Regions from separate parts of the Streptomyces sp. NPDC028368 genome, predicted to be linked through region 2. Evidence: riboswitches for the same ligand, from Rfam matches in the RefSeq annotation. Region 2 holds a riboswitch; the other holds the start of a gene.
What was found. Region 2 has a riboswitch for glycine ahead of gcvT (glycine cleavage system aminomethyltransferase GcvT). Riboswitches for the same ligand answer to the same signal wherever they lie in the genome.

Region 1 (6,904 bases), on a different contig from region 2:
ACGAGCAGGAGGACGAGGTGGAGAAGTTCCGAGAGTTCCTCGATCAGATCTCGCCCGAGGACTTCGGCAGCAGCCAGTGACATCGGCCGGCCGAAGCGTCTGATTCCGGCCAAACTATTTAGCCATTCCCCGCGCGAGGTCACGAGAAACCACTCGTAGGGTGATTATCACTCGGCGTGGCGAGCGCGGCGATCGTTGACGCACCCCAGGTGACTGCATACCGTCGATAAGGCAGGTCCCGTCCGGGACGTGGAGGACGGAGGGCGGCGTGGCAATCACCGGTGACGGTACGGCGGCGGAAGGGGCGTTGCCGCTCCACCCGAATGCAGCAGTGAACCGCGCACCGGCACAGCCCGCCGCGGTGTCGGGGGACTGCGCGACGGGCACCATCGGCTACCGCGGTCCGACCGCGTGTGCGGCGGCGGGGATCACCTACCGGCAACTCGACTACTGGGCGCGCACCGGCCTGGTGGAGCCGAGTGTGCGCCCGGCCTACGGCTCCGGCACCCAGCGGCTGTACAACTTCCGGGACGTCGTCGTCCTCAAGATCGTCAAGCGGCTGCTGGACACCGGGGTCTCGCTGCAGAACATCCGTACCGCCGTCCAGCATCTGCGCTCGCGCGGGCTGGACGATCTGACCCGGATGACGCTGATGAGCGACGGCGCCACGGTCTACGAGTGCACCTCGCCCGATCAGGTCGTCGATCTGCTCCAAGGCGGCCAGGGCGTCTTCGGGATCGCCGTCGGCGTGGTGCTGCGGGACGTGGAGAGCGCGCTCTCCGAACTGCACGGAGAGCGTCTGGACACCGGCGAGACGCTGGTCGGGAAGAACCCGCGCGACGAGCTGGCGCGGCGGCGCCACCGGGCCGGCTGAGCCCCGCACACAGCTCCCGGCCCGGCATCGGGTCGATTGTCAGTGCCATGCGGCAGCATCGGACATGTGAGAGCCGCGCCGACGATTCTGCATCTGGACATGGATGCGTTCTTTGCGGCCGCCGAGCAGGCGGCCAAGCCGAGCCTGCGCGGCAAGCCCGTGATCGTCGGCGGGATCGGGCCGCGCGGGGTGGTCGCCACGGCGTCGTACGAAGCACGGGTCTTCGGGATCCGCTCCGCCATGCCGACCGCGCAGGCGCGTCGACTGTGTCCCAACGCCGCCTATCTCAGTCCGCGTTTCGAGCTGTACCGCCAGGTGAGTGACAAGGTGATGGAGCTGCTGCATGCGCTGTCGCCGCTGGTGGAGCCGCTGAGCCTGGACGAGGCGTTCGTGGACCTGGAGGCGGGCGGTGTCGCGGCCGAGGTGGGTGCCGTACGGGGCGTGGGGGAGCGGCTGCGGCGGGAGATACGGGAGGCCACGGGGCTGACCGGCTCGGTGGGGCTCGCCGGGGCCAAGATGCTGGCGAAGATCGCGTCCGAGGCGGCGAAGCCGGACGGCCTGGTGGTGATCGAGCCCGGCACGGAGCGGGAGCTGCTGGGGCCGATGCCGGTGCGGACGCTGCCCGGGGTGGGGCCGGCGACGGCCGAGGCGCTGCGCCGGGCCGGGATCCACACCGTCGCGGAGACCGCGGAGGCGGGGCAGGACGAGCTGGTGCGGCTGCTGGGGAAGTCGCATGGGGCCGGGCTGCATGCGATGGCGCTGGGGCAGGACGACCGCCCGGTGGTGGCCGAGCGGGATGCGAAGTCCGTTTCGGTCGAGGACACCTTCGAGGTCGATCTGACCGACCGGACGCGGGTGCGGGCCGAGCTGGTGCGGCTGGCCGAGCGCTGTGTGCAGCGGCTGCGGGCGGCCGGGCGGTCCGGGCGCACGGTGGTGATCAAGGTGCGTAACTACGACTTCTCGACGCTGACCAGGTCGGAGACGCTGCGCGGGCCCACGGACGACCCCGCGGTCGTACGGGAGGCGGTGGCGCGGCTGCTGGAGACGGTGGACACCACGGGCGGGGTGCGGCTCCTCGGCGTGGGGGTCAGCGGGCTGGCCGATTTCACGCAGGAGGATCTGTTCGCCCAGTTCGCGACGGAGCAGGAGGCCGAGGAGGCGGCGGCCAGGGCCGCGGCGGAGCCGGTGGCGGATGCGGCGGGGGAGCCGGAGACGGCGGAGGAGCGGCCGCGGCGCTGGCATCCGGGGCTCGATGTGGTGCACGACGAATTCGGCAGCGGCTGGGTGCAGGGCAGCGGGGTGGGGAGGGTGACCGTACGTTTTGAACAGCCGTGGTCCGCACCGGGGAGGGTGCGGACCTTTGCCGTCGATGACCCGGCGCTGCGGCCGGGGGAACCATTGCCGCTGGTGGGCGGGGCGCCTGCGGGTGCTCAGTCCTCGGAGCCGGCGACCCGGCCGAAGTCCTTGTCGCCCGAGGGCGGGCGGGGGTCGGAGGCGGGGGAGGAGATATCCAGTCGGTAATGGTGGTACAGCTGGAGTTCCTGCTCGGGGGAGAGATGGCGGCCCACCCCGAAGTCCGGGGCATCCTTGATCAGCTTGCGGTCGTAGGGGATCTGCAGCCCCTCATCGCCCAGCTCGCTCGGTTCCAGGGGGACGAACGCATCCCGGCTGAAGAGGCCGGTACGCACCGCAGCCCACTCCGGCTCGCCTGTCGCGTCATCGAGATATACCTCGTCAATGGTCCCGATCTTGGTGCCGTTCCGGTCGAACGCTTTGCGGCCGATCAGGCTCCGGGGATCGATATCTGTGTGCACAGCCCCTCCTTCGTGGTCGCAACGGCATTGTGACAACTACCAAACGGCACATTTCATGCCCTGGCCACTCGAGGGTTCCCTCTTGAGGTGCGCTGGTAGGCTGACGGATGGCCGCTGACCCCATGCGGGAGAGTCCCTTGCCGTTCGCGGCGGGGGCGCCGAAGGAGCAAATCCTCCCCGGAATCTCTCAGGCATCCGTACCGCATGGACGAGGTCACTCTGGAAAGCAGGGCGGGCCGCGGACGGCATGGTGCCGGGCCCCTCCTCACCGACGGTGAAAGCCGGCCCGCAGCCCGCGGCCCGGTGAAGCTCTCAGGTTGAGATGACAGAGGGGGAGGCCGTCCGGGCACCAGCGCCTTGGTGCCCCTCGTAGGTCGCAATGACCAGGAGGCCCCCGCAGATGACCACCAATCGCATCTCCTTGACCGAGCTGGAGCGCGGCACCCCCTTCGAGCGTCGGCACGTCGGTCCCGACCACGAGGCGCAGGCCAAGATGCTCGCGCAGGTCGGCTTCGGATCGCTGGACGATCTCACCGACACCGCCGTACCCGACGTGATCAAGAGCGCGGAGGCGCTCGGCCTGCCGCAGGCCCGTACGGAGGCCGAGGTGCTCAAGGAGCTGCGCGGCCTCGCGGACCGTAACCAGGTCCTCGCCTCCATGATCGGACTCGGTTACTACGGCACGTTCACCCCGCCGGTGATCCTGCGCAACGTCATGGAGAACCCCTCCTGGTACACGGCCTACACGCCCTACCAGCCGGAAATCTCGCAGGGCCGTCTGGAGGCGCTGCTGAACTTCCAGACCATGGTCGCCGACCTGACCGGCCTGCCGACCTCCGGTGCCTCCCTGCTGGACGAGGGCACCGCCGCGGCCGAGGCCATGGCGCTCTCCCGCCGTATCGGCAAGGTCAAGGAGGGCGTCTTCCTGGTCGACGCGGACTGTCTGCCGCAGACCGTCGCGGTGATCCAGACCCGCGCCGAGCCGACCGGCGTCGAGGTCGTCGTCGCGGACCTGAGCGACGGCATCCCCGCCGAGATCGCCGAGCGCGGCGTCTTCGGCGTGCTGCTGCAGTACCCGGGTGCCTCCGGCGCGGTGCGTGACCCGCGCGCCGTCATAGCCCAGGCCCAGGAGCTGGGCGCGGTCGTCACCGTCGCCGCCGACCTGCTCGCCCTGACGCTGCTGACCTCGCCCGGCGAGCTCGGCGCGGACATCGCGGTGGGCACCACCCAGCGCTTCGGCGTCCCGATGGGCTTCGGCGGGCCGCACGCCGGCTTCATGGCCGTACGCGACAAGTTCGCCCGCAGCCTGCCCGGCCGTCTGGTGGGCGTCTCGGTCGACGCGGACGGCAACAAGGCCTACCGCCTGGCCCTGCAGACCCGCGAGCAGCACATCCGCCGCGAGAAGGCCACCAGCAACATCTGCACCGCTCAGGTGCTGCTCGCCGTCATGGCCGGGATGTACGCCGTCTACCACGGCCCCGACGGCCTGCGGACCATCGCCCGGCGCACCCACCGCTACGCCGCCGTCCTGGCCGAGGGCCTGCGGGCCGGCGGGGTGGAGATCGTGCACGGCGCGTACTTCGACACGCTCACCGCGCGGGTGCCCGGCCGGGCCGCCGAGGTCGTCGCCAAGGCCCGCGAGGCCGGTGTGAACCTCCGCCTGGTGGACGCCGACCTGGTCGGTATCGCCTGCGACGAGACCACCGGGCGTGCGCAGCTGGCCGGTGTCTGGGGCGCCTTCGGGGTGACCGGCGACGTCGAGCAGCTGGACGCCGTCGCTGCGGAAACGTTGCCTCAGGGGCTGCTGCGCGGCGACGACTACCTTGCCCACCCGGTCTTCCACCAGCACCGTTCCGAGACCGCGATGCTGCGCTACCTGCGCACGCTGGCCGACAAGGACTACGCGCTGGACCGCGGCATGATCCCGCTCGGCTCCTGCACGATGAAGCTGAACGCCACCACCGAGATGGAGCCGGTCACCTGGCCCGAGTTCGGCCAGCTGCACCCCTTCGCACCCGCCGACCAGGCGCAGGGCTATCTGACGCTGATCCAGGAGCTGGAGGAGCGGCTCGCCACGGTCACCGGCTACGACAAGGTCTCCATCCAGCCGAACGCCGGATCGCAGGGCGAGCTGGCCGGTCTGCTGGCCGTGCGCGCCTATCACCGTGCCAACGGCGACGAGCAGCGCACCGTCTGCCTGATCCCCTCCTCGGCGCACGGCACCAACGCCGCCAGCGCCGTGATGGCCGGCATGAAGGTCGTCGTCGTCAAGACCGGCGAGGACGGCGAGGTCGACACCGACGATCTGCACGCCAAGATCGACAAGCACCGTGACGAGCTCGCGGTCCTGATGGTCACCTACCCCTCCACGCACGGCGTGTTCGAGGAGCACATCACCCAGATCTGCGCGGCGGTGCACGACGCCGGCGGCCAGGTCTACGTCGACGGTGCCAACCTCAACGCGCTGGTCGGCCTCGCCGAGCCCGGCAAGTTCGGCGGCGATGTCTCGCACCTCAACCTGCACAAGACCTTCTGCATCCCGCACGGCGGCGGCGGTCCCGGCGTCGGCCCGGTTGGCGTCCGCGCCCACCTGGCGCCGTACCTGCCCAACCACCCGCTGCAGCCCACCGCGGGCCCCGAGACGGGCGTCGGGCCGATCTCCGCGGCCCCCTGGGGCTCGGCCGGTATTCTGCCGATCTCCTGGGCGTACGTCCGCCTGATGGGCGGCGAAGGCCTCAAGCGGGCCACCCAGGTCGCGGTCCTCAGCGCCAACTACATCGCCAAGCGCCTGGAGCCGCACTACCCGGTGCTCTACACCGGCCCCGGCGGCCTGGTGGCACACGAGTGCATCATCGATGTCCGGCCGCTGACCAAGGCGACCGGCGTGAGCATCGACGATGTCGCCAAGCGGCTCATCGACTACGGGTTCCACGCGCCGACGATGTCCTTCCCGGTGGCCGGCACGCTGATGATCGAGCCGACCGAGAGCGAGGACCTGAACGAGCTGGACCGGTTCTGCGACGCGATGATCGCCATCCGCGCGGAGATCGAGAAGGTCGGTTCGGGGGAGTGGGACAAGGACGACAACCCGCTGTGCAACGCCCCGCACACCGCGTCCGCGCTCGGCGGCGACTGGGCCCACCCGTACACCCGCGAGGAGGCCGTCTTCCCGGCCGGCGTCGTGGCCGCGGAGAAGTACTGGCCGCCGGTGCGCCGTATCGACGGTGCCTTCGGTGACCGTAACCTCGTCTGCTCCTGCCCGCCGCTGGACGCGTACGACGCCTGATGCGGCCGTACGGGGTACCCCGTACAACATCAAGGGCCCTCGGCGATGTCCGCCGGGGGCCCTGTTGTACTGCCAGGGGTGGCGCGTCAGGCCACGCTGGCGACCCGCTCGGCCTGCCGGTGCGGGGCGATGACCTGTCCGTCCGGCAGCAGCTCACCGGTGTCCTCGAAGAGCAGGACGCCGTTGCACAGCAGGCTCCAGCCTTGCTCGGGGTGGTGCGCCACGGGATGAGCGGCTTCCCGGTCGCTGGAGTCTGCGGACGGGCAAGGAGGTTGGTGCTGACACATGGGAGTTGTCTTTCGCTGCGGTGTGAACGTCGTCGTGCGGCTCGATGAGGTGGTCATGGCCGCTCCCCCGTTTCCATCGGTTGAACCCAGTGTTGCCCCACGGACGGGTTTCCGCAGGGATTTCGCCGCAGTGGTACTCACTGGATAAGGACGCATCACCCGTGCGGGCGGTTCAATTGCATTCCTTCCCAAGGACGTTGGGAGTCGTGTTGACCCACTGGACCGCCCGGGTGAGCGCAAACGAGCGCCCCGCGGCCGGAAAGGGTCGCGGGGCGCTCGGCTGGGCGACGGTGTGCGCCGTCAGGCCGCCGGGGAGTCGAGCAGCGGGCCGGGCGGGGTGAGGCGCAGGGTGAGCCGGGGGAGCAGATCGGCGACCCGCTGCGGGCGGTGCGGGGCGATTCCCGGCGGGGCGGGCGCCAGCGGCACCAGCAGATCACCGGGGGCGGGCAGCCCGGCGGCGCCGTCCGAGGCGATGTCGTGATGCAGCCAGAGGGTGAGCATGTACAGCTCCGGGACGGACAGCAGCCGCGGCTGGTACGCCGTGGCCAGGGAGTCGGCCTGCTGGAGCGCCTGCTCGGTCGCGCCGACATAGGGGCCGCCGCAGAAGTGCGAGAACGTCCACCCGTCGGCCGTGAGCATCGCC
Region 2 (6,904 bases):
GGGCCTGGAGGGGACGCGAGAGCGCCGCGAGGATGACGAGCAGGATGACAACGATGGCGCCCGCTACCGCGACCTTGTCGCGGCGGAAGCGCAGCAGCGCGATCTGGCCGAGTGAGCGCCCTTGGATGCGCTTGCTCTCCACGCCTTGCAGCACCGCTTCCGGCTGCGCCTCAGCAGCCGCCCCGGTGGTCTCGATCGGTGCGGTCACGGTGCCTTTGACCCCTCTCGGCCGACGGTGGTCGGCCCATGCCCGCCGCGGTAGCGGCTTGGTTCACATCACTGGTGCAACAGCCGCAACGGGCGCGGCCGAGGCAAAGTCGAACGGACATCGCGGAAGTGCGCCCAGGGAAAGTCCAGGGATCACGCAATGCCGGTTGGGATGGTCGGTCGTACAAAGAGCCGAAGCTCTCTGTTGCGGGAGTCTTCATCCGATTCGCGATCACTCACCAGACCTGGCGGTGAATGGATGCGCAACTGTGATGTGGCCAGCGGGGTTCCGTTATACGGACGGCAATACCGGCTGAGCGGAGCGAATATGTGCGGCAGCGGCACTCAACTGCGGGGCGCATGGGGCCAATTCGCCCCAAGATCGACGCCGGTGGCGACGCCCGACGGCGGCCTCCGGTGCTGACGTGGGCGTCAGTACGGGCGCGGGTAGCCGTATCCGTACGCGGGCGCGGCGGCGGTCGGCTGACCCGGTGCCTGGCCGTAGCCGTCGCGGTCGAAGAAGGGGCGGGTGGACGCGCGCATCCACATGCCGACGGGGTCGAATTCGTCGTTCATCGCGACCGTCGACACGGGCAAACCATCCGGAACGGCACCGATCGACTGCTGAATCATCAGCCGCACCGAGTCCACCGCCTGCTGCCCGGTGTCGTACAGATCCAGGCCGATCGCCAGATACGGGGCACCCAGCGCGGGTTGCACCCAAGCCCGGCGCAACGACCGCACAGCGGGCGTCCGATGGGCATTCTGCGCGAGCAGGGCATAGAACTGCGGAATGTCGATGACCGGTTCGGAGATCCGCAGCGGCCCGGCGGGCAGCCGGTCGAGGCCGCCGGCGATCCGGCGCAGATCCAGCCACGGAATACCGACGCCGCCGCCGGGGGCATGCGGGTTCAGCCACAGACCCCAGCGGTCGGGGAAGAGCGCGGCGGCGATCTCGGGGCCGGTGACGAGCTCGTGGTCGCGGTTCCAGCCGGACGCGGCGAGCTCGGCGGCGGAGGTCACACAGGGCGCATAGCCCAGGCCCTCGACCTCCATGTTTCCGTACTGCGCATCGGGCATCCCGGCGCGGCCCTGCCACAGCAGCATCCAGACCTGGCCGGCGGCGAGCGCCTGCAGCAGCGCCTCATAGGCGTCGTAGCGGCCGGGCGAGACCTGCTGCAGCGCCTGTTCGACCTGACCGGCCGCCGCCGCTCCCTGATGCGCACCCGCGCTCACGTGGTCCGTCCCTTCTCATCGGCAGGGCACGTGTGGGTGCGCCCGCCCGTCATCCAACCAGCTTACGAGTGGTCCCGGGAGTAGAAGGGCCGCACGCGCTCCAGCATCCAGTCGGCGACGGGATCACCCTGGGCGATGTCGAGCATGACCAGCTGTACGGGCCAGGGCACCGGCACCGCGCCGAGCGCACGTCCGAGGGCATCCAGGGCCGCCTGGCGGGCGGTGCCGTCGTGCAGCGCGGAGAGGTCGGCCGCCATCTGAACACCGACGAACAGTGTGGGCGTGTCGCCCTCGACACTTGCCAGGGCACGCCGGGCAGTCAGGACAATTCCGGCACCGGAGAACTCCAGTCCGGCCGCGGCCAGGAAGTCCACCGGCTCCTCCTGCCAGTCCGGCTCGAAGAGCCGCACCCGGCCGCCGCTCGGCAGACCGCCGTCCGCCTCCGCACGCCCCGCCCGGCACAGTTCGGCCACCGCGAGCGGCGGCAGCGGGACGCCGATGGTGCCGTCCGGGTTGACCGCGATCCCCAGCTTCGGCGGCAGGCCGCGGGCGAACTCCCGGGCCGGGGCGACGGTGAAGGACATATGCGACCCGACGGCCTTCATGAACTCCTGCTCGGAGCTGAAGACCGGAACGTATGCCACGCCCTCGATCTCGACCGTGGGCAGATCCAGTCCGCGCCCGCCCGGCCCCGCGTACTCCGGTCCGCCGCCGTTGGGCAGCGGCACCCACACCCGGCTGCGCCCCAGGACCTCCACGATCCGGCCACCCGCGCCCGGGTGCCCGACCGCGGCCGAGAGCACTTCTTCCAACTCGTTCGCAGGCCAGGCCAGCTGCGGTATTCCCTGCTCCGGAAAGTTCCCCTGCTCCGGAAATGTCATCTGCATCCACCCGTTCCGAACCGCGCCATCTGGCCAACGACCCTAGACGAGAAACCGGGAGGCGGGACGTGCGGGGCAGGGGCCCGCCGGCTCAGTCGAAACCGACCGTCTCCAGCACGGTCGCCGCGCGCCGGTCCAGCAGCACCACCGAGCCGAACCCGCGCGGCAGCCGCCCCGACTCGGCCGCACCGACCAGCCGGCCCACCGCACCCCGGTGCCGCGCGAAGGCATAGCCCGAAACCCCGCGCCCCCGCGACCGCTGGCCGGACAGCGCCACCCGGGGCGGCACATCCAGCAGCACCAGATGCAGCCCACGGCCGTCGCGCCGGGCCGCCCGCGCGATCCACCGGCGCACCCAGGCGAGCGTCCCGCAGTCGTGCACCACCACGCTGGCACCGGAACGCAGCGCCCGGCGCAGCCCGAGGTAGTGCGCGGCCCGGACCAGCGGACGGTAGAGCCCGTACGGCAGCCGGCGCAGCCTGCCCCGCTCCCAGCGCTCGCGCACGTCCTGCGAATCGATGCGGTGCACCGCGGCGCCCCGCGCGTCCAGCGACGGCACGATGCGGTGCATCAGGGTGCTCTTGCCGCTGCCGGGCAGCCCGGAGACCACCACCAGATCGCCCGCCGGGAAGCGCATCTCCACCGGGGCGCGGCCGGCGCCCCGCAGGTCCACGACGCCGGCGCCGCGGCCGGGCCGTACGACATTCCTCGGCGCGCGCCGAGGACGGCGCGCCACGGCCGGCGGTCCCTGGGGAGCGACCCCTGACGTTGTCGCGAATGCGGCTTCGCTGTGCACCGTGATCGCCCCTCCCGGTCCGGTTCGGGTCCGTTCGGTCCCGTCCCCTCCCCGCAGAGTGTCAAGAAAAGGTAATGCCCTTCAAGGCGATTGCCGGATCTGCCCACGTCGTGACCGGGTGACGGCCACCCCTCCTCCATCCGGCGATCCCGTGCAATGATGTCGGCGCCACGTGCGCACCTCTGCTCACCTGTGCACAGCCAACTGCATACCGGCCGCTTGAATCCGCGCGGGAGAGTCCCCGGCCGCCACGGCGGGGCGCCGAAGGAGCAAGTCCTCCCTTGAATCTCTCAGGCCCCTATACCGCGCGGGCGAGGCAGATCTGAAAAGCGAGCCGCAGCGGTGCGGCTCCACCCAAGGTGCAAACCGGGTCCGTTCGCGGGATCCCGGTGAACCTCTCAGGTTCCGATGACAGATGGGGAGAACGTCTTGTCACCCATGCCTGGGAGCCCAGAACCATGACTGATGCCCCCCGCCGCACCGCGCTGGATGAAACCCATCGCGCGCTCGGCGCGACCATGACCGACTTCGCCGGCTGGGACATGCCGCTGCGTTACGGCAGCGAGCGCGACGAACACGTCGCCGTCCGCACCCGCGCCGGTCTCTTCGACCTCTCCCACATGGGCGAGATCACCGTCACCGGACCGCAGGCCGCCGACCTCCTCGACTACGCGCTGGTGGGCAACATCGGCGGAGTCAAGACCGGCCGTGCCCGCTACACCATGATCTGCGATGCGCAGGGCGGCATCCTCGACGACCTGATCGTCTACCGCCTGGCCGACCAGGAGTACATGGTCGTCGCCAACGCCTCCAACGCCCAGGTGGTGCTGGACGCGCTGATGCAGCGGCAGGCCGGTTTCGACGCCGCGGTCCGCGACGACCGGGACGCGTACGCCCTGCTCGCCGTCCAGGGACCGGAGTCCCCCGGCATCCTCAAGCGCCTGACCGACGCCGATCTGGACGGCCTCAAGTACTACGCGGGCCTGCCGGGCACCGTCGCCGGTGTCCCGGCACTGATCGCCCGTACCGGCTACACCGGCGAGGACGGCTTCGAGCTGTTCGTACGGCCCGCGGACGCGGTCGCCCTCTGGGAGGCGCTGACCGAGGCGGGCAAGGACGCCGGGCTGGTCCCGTGCGGGCTCTCCTGCCGCGACACGCTGCGTCTGGAGGCGGGCATGCCGCTGTACGGGCACGAGCTGACCACCGCGACCACGCCGTTCGACGCGGGCCTGGGCCGGGTCGTGAAATTCGAGAAGACCACCAACAACGGTGACTTCGTGGGCCGGGGCGCGCTGACGGCGGCCGCCGAGCGCGCCGAGGTCACCCCGCCGCGCAAGCTGGTCGGACTGATCGCCGAGGGGCGCCGGGTGCCGCGCGCCGGTTACCAGGTCGTCGCGGCCGACGGCACGGTCATCGGCGAGGTCACCTCCGGGGCACCCTCCCCCACCCTGGGCAAGCCGCTCGCCATCGCCTACGTGGACGCGGCCTACGCCACGCCGGGCACCGAGGGTGTGGCCGTGGACATCCGTGGAAGCCATGAGCCGTACGAGGTCGTCGCGCTGCCCTTCTACAAGCGCCAGAAGTAAGCGCCGGAAGCAAGCAGCGGAAGTCAGCGGCGGATGTCAGCGTCCGACGTTCTGACGTAACGGTTCACCACGGGAGCGGCACCCGCTGCCGTCTCACTGTGCAAGACGCGCCAGACCCCTTTCACGATCACACCTTCGCGTACAGGAGAATCGAGCCATGAGCAACCCCCAGCAGCTGCGCTACAGCAAGGAGCACGAGTGGCTGTCGGCCGCCGACAACGGCGTGTCGACGGTCGGTATCACCGAGCACGCCGCCAACGCGCTCGGCGATGTCGTCTACGTGGACCTGCCCGAGGTCGGCACGGCGATCACGGCGGGCGAGACCTGCGGTGAGCTGGAGTCCACCAAGTCGGTCAGCGATCTCTACGCGCCCGTCGACGGCGAGATCGTGGAGACCAACGAGGACGTCGTCGCCGACCCCTCGCTGGTGAACTCCGCCCCGTTCGAGGGCGGTTGGCTGTTCAAGGTGAAGATCAGCGGCGAGCCGGGCGACCTGCTCTCGGCCGACGAGTACGCCGCCTTCGTCCAGGGCTGAGGCCTCCCGGCCCTTCCCCGTCCCTGCCGCCGCCCGCGTGGAAGCTCTCCCGGACTCCGTCCGGGGGGACCCCCATCGAGCCCCCTGACTCCAGGAAAGACTCATGTCGCTTCTCAACAGCTCCCTCCATGAGCTCGACCCCGACGTCGCCGCCGCCGTCGACGCCGAGCTCCACCGCCAGCAGTCCACCCTCGAGATGATCGCGTCGGAGAACTTCGCTCCCGTCGCCGTCATGGAGGCCCAGGGCTCCGTCCTCACCAACAAGTACGCCGAGGGCTACCCCGGCCGCCGCTACTACGGCGGCTGCGAGCACGTCGATGTCGTCGAGCAGATCGCCATCGACCGCATCAAGGCGCTCTTCGGCGCCGAGGCCGCCAACGTCCAGCCGCACTCCGGTGCGCAGGCCAACGCCGCGGCGATGTTCGCGCTGATCAAGCCGGGCGACACCATCCTGGGTCTGAACCTCGCGCACGGCGGGCACCTGACCCACGGCATGAAGATCAACTTCTCCGGCAAGCTCTACAACGTGGTGCCCTACCACGTCGACGAGAAGACCAACCTGGTCGACATGGAAGAGGTCGAGCGCCTCGCCAAGGAGCACCGCCCGAAGCTGATCGTCGCCGGCTGGTCCGCGTACCCGCGCCAGCTGGACTTCGCCGAGTTCCGCCGCATCGCCGACGAGGTCGGCGCGTACCTGATGGTGGACATGGCGCACTTCGCCGGCCTGGTGGCCGCGGGCCTGCACCCCTCCCCGGTGCCGCACGCCCACGTCGTCACCACCACCACCCACAAGACGCTGGGCGGCCCCCGCGGCGGCGTCATCCTCTCCACCCAGGAACTCGCCAAGAAGATCAACTCGGCGGTCTTCCCGGGTCAGCAGGGTGGCCCGCTGGAGCACGTCATCGCGGCCAAGGCGGTCTCCTTCAAGGTCGCGGCGTCCGAGGAGTTCAAGGAGCGCCAGCAGCGCACCCTGGACGGCGCCCGCATCCTCGCCGAGCGCCTGATCCAGCCGGACGTCACCGAGGTCGGCGTCTCCGTCCTCTCCGGCGGCACCGACGTCCACCTGGTCCTGGTCGACCTGCGCAACAGCGACCTGGACGGTCAGCAGGCCGAGGACCGCCTCCACGAGGTCGGCATCACGGTCAACCGCAACGCCATCCCGAACGACCCCCGCCCCCCGATGGTCACCTCCGGCCTGCGCATCGGCACCCCCGCGCTGGCCACCCGCGGCTTCACGGCCGAGGACTTCCGCGAGGTCGCCGACATCATCGCCGAGGCGCTCAAGCCGTCGTACGACGTCGAGTCGCTGAAGGCCCGGGTCACGGCACTGGCGGAGAAGTACCCGCTGTACCCGTCCCTGTGACGCGATTCACCGCGCTCGGCACGGTGCCGCTCGACACGGTGCCACTCGGCACGGTGCCGCTCGCCGCGTAATGCACTGAGTCCGGTCACCGATCAGCCGCTGAGTCAATCAGTCGGTCACGGAGTCAGCGACTGACTGACTGACCGACTCGGTGACTGCGTCATTCAGTGCATCGCGCGGCGCCCGCCAACACCAAAGCCCGTCACTCTCCGCCAGAACTCCACAGGAACTGATTACACTCCGTAATCGTTGCTGGAGTAGGAAGGAGGCGACGGGCAAGGCACACCGTGCGGGCGAGAG

Region 1: it holds a riboswitch for glycine, as region 2 does, so the genes downstream of both, gcvP (aminomethyl-transferring glycine dehydrogenase) here and gcvT (glycine cleavage system aminomethyltransferase GcvT) in region 2, are expected to answer to the same signal.

Annotation. Positions count from the first base shown of each region.
Region 1 covers NZ_JBVHTY010000038.1:7,925-14,828, forward strand. The annotation lists gene ACZ4S3_RS40045 (bifunctional nuclease family protein) at 1-80, shown strand, start outside; gene ACZ4S3_RS40050 (MerR family transcriptional regulator) at 269-874, shown strand; gene ACZ4S3_RS40055 (DNA polymerase IV) at 941-2,395, shown strand; gene ACZ4S3_RS40060 (PRC-barrel domain-containing protein) at 2,305-2,688, opposite strand; glycine riboswitch at 2,804-2,901, shown strand; gene gcvP (aminomethyl-transferring glycine dehydrogenase) at 3,089-5,974, shown strand; gene ACZ4S3_RS40070 (DUF5999 family protein) at 6,061-6,261, opposite strand; gene ACZ4S3_RS40075 (hypothetical protein) at 6,562-6,904, opposite strand, start outside.
Region 2 covers NZ_JBVHTY010000011.1:13,121-20,024, reverse strand. The annotation lists gene ACZ4S3_RS24595 (ABC transporter permease) at 1-208, opposite strand, end outside; gene ACZ4S3_RS24590 (enhanced serine sensitivity protein SseB C-terminal domain-containing protein) at 640-1,443, opposite strand; gene ACZ4S3_RS24585 (enhanced serine sensitivity protein SseB) at 1,506-2,324, opposite strand; gene ACZ4S3_RS24580 (AAA family ATPase) at 2,416-3,060, opposite strand; glycine riboswitch at 3,341-3,436, shown strand; glycine riboswitch at 3,437-3,545, shown strand; gene gcvT (glycine cleavage system aminomethyltransferase GcvT) at 3,579-4,706, shown strand; gene gcvH (glycine cleavage system protein GcvH) at 4,864-5,241, shown strand; gene glyA (serine hydroxymethyltransferase) at 5,345-6,604, shown strand.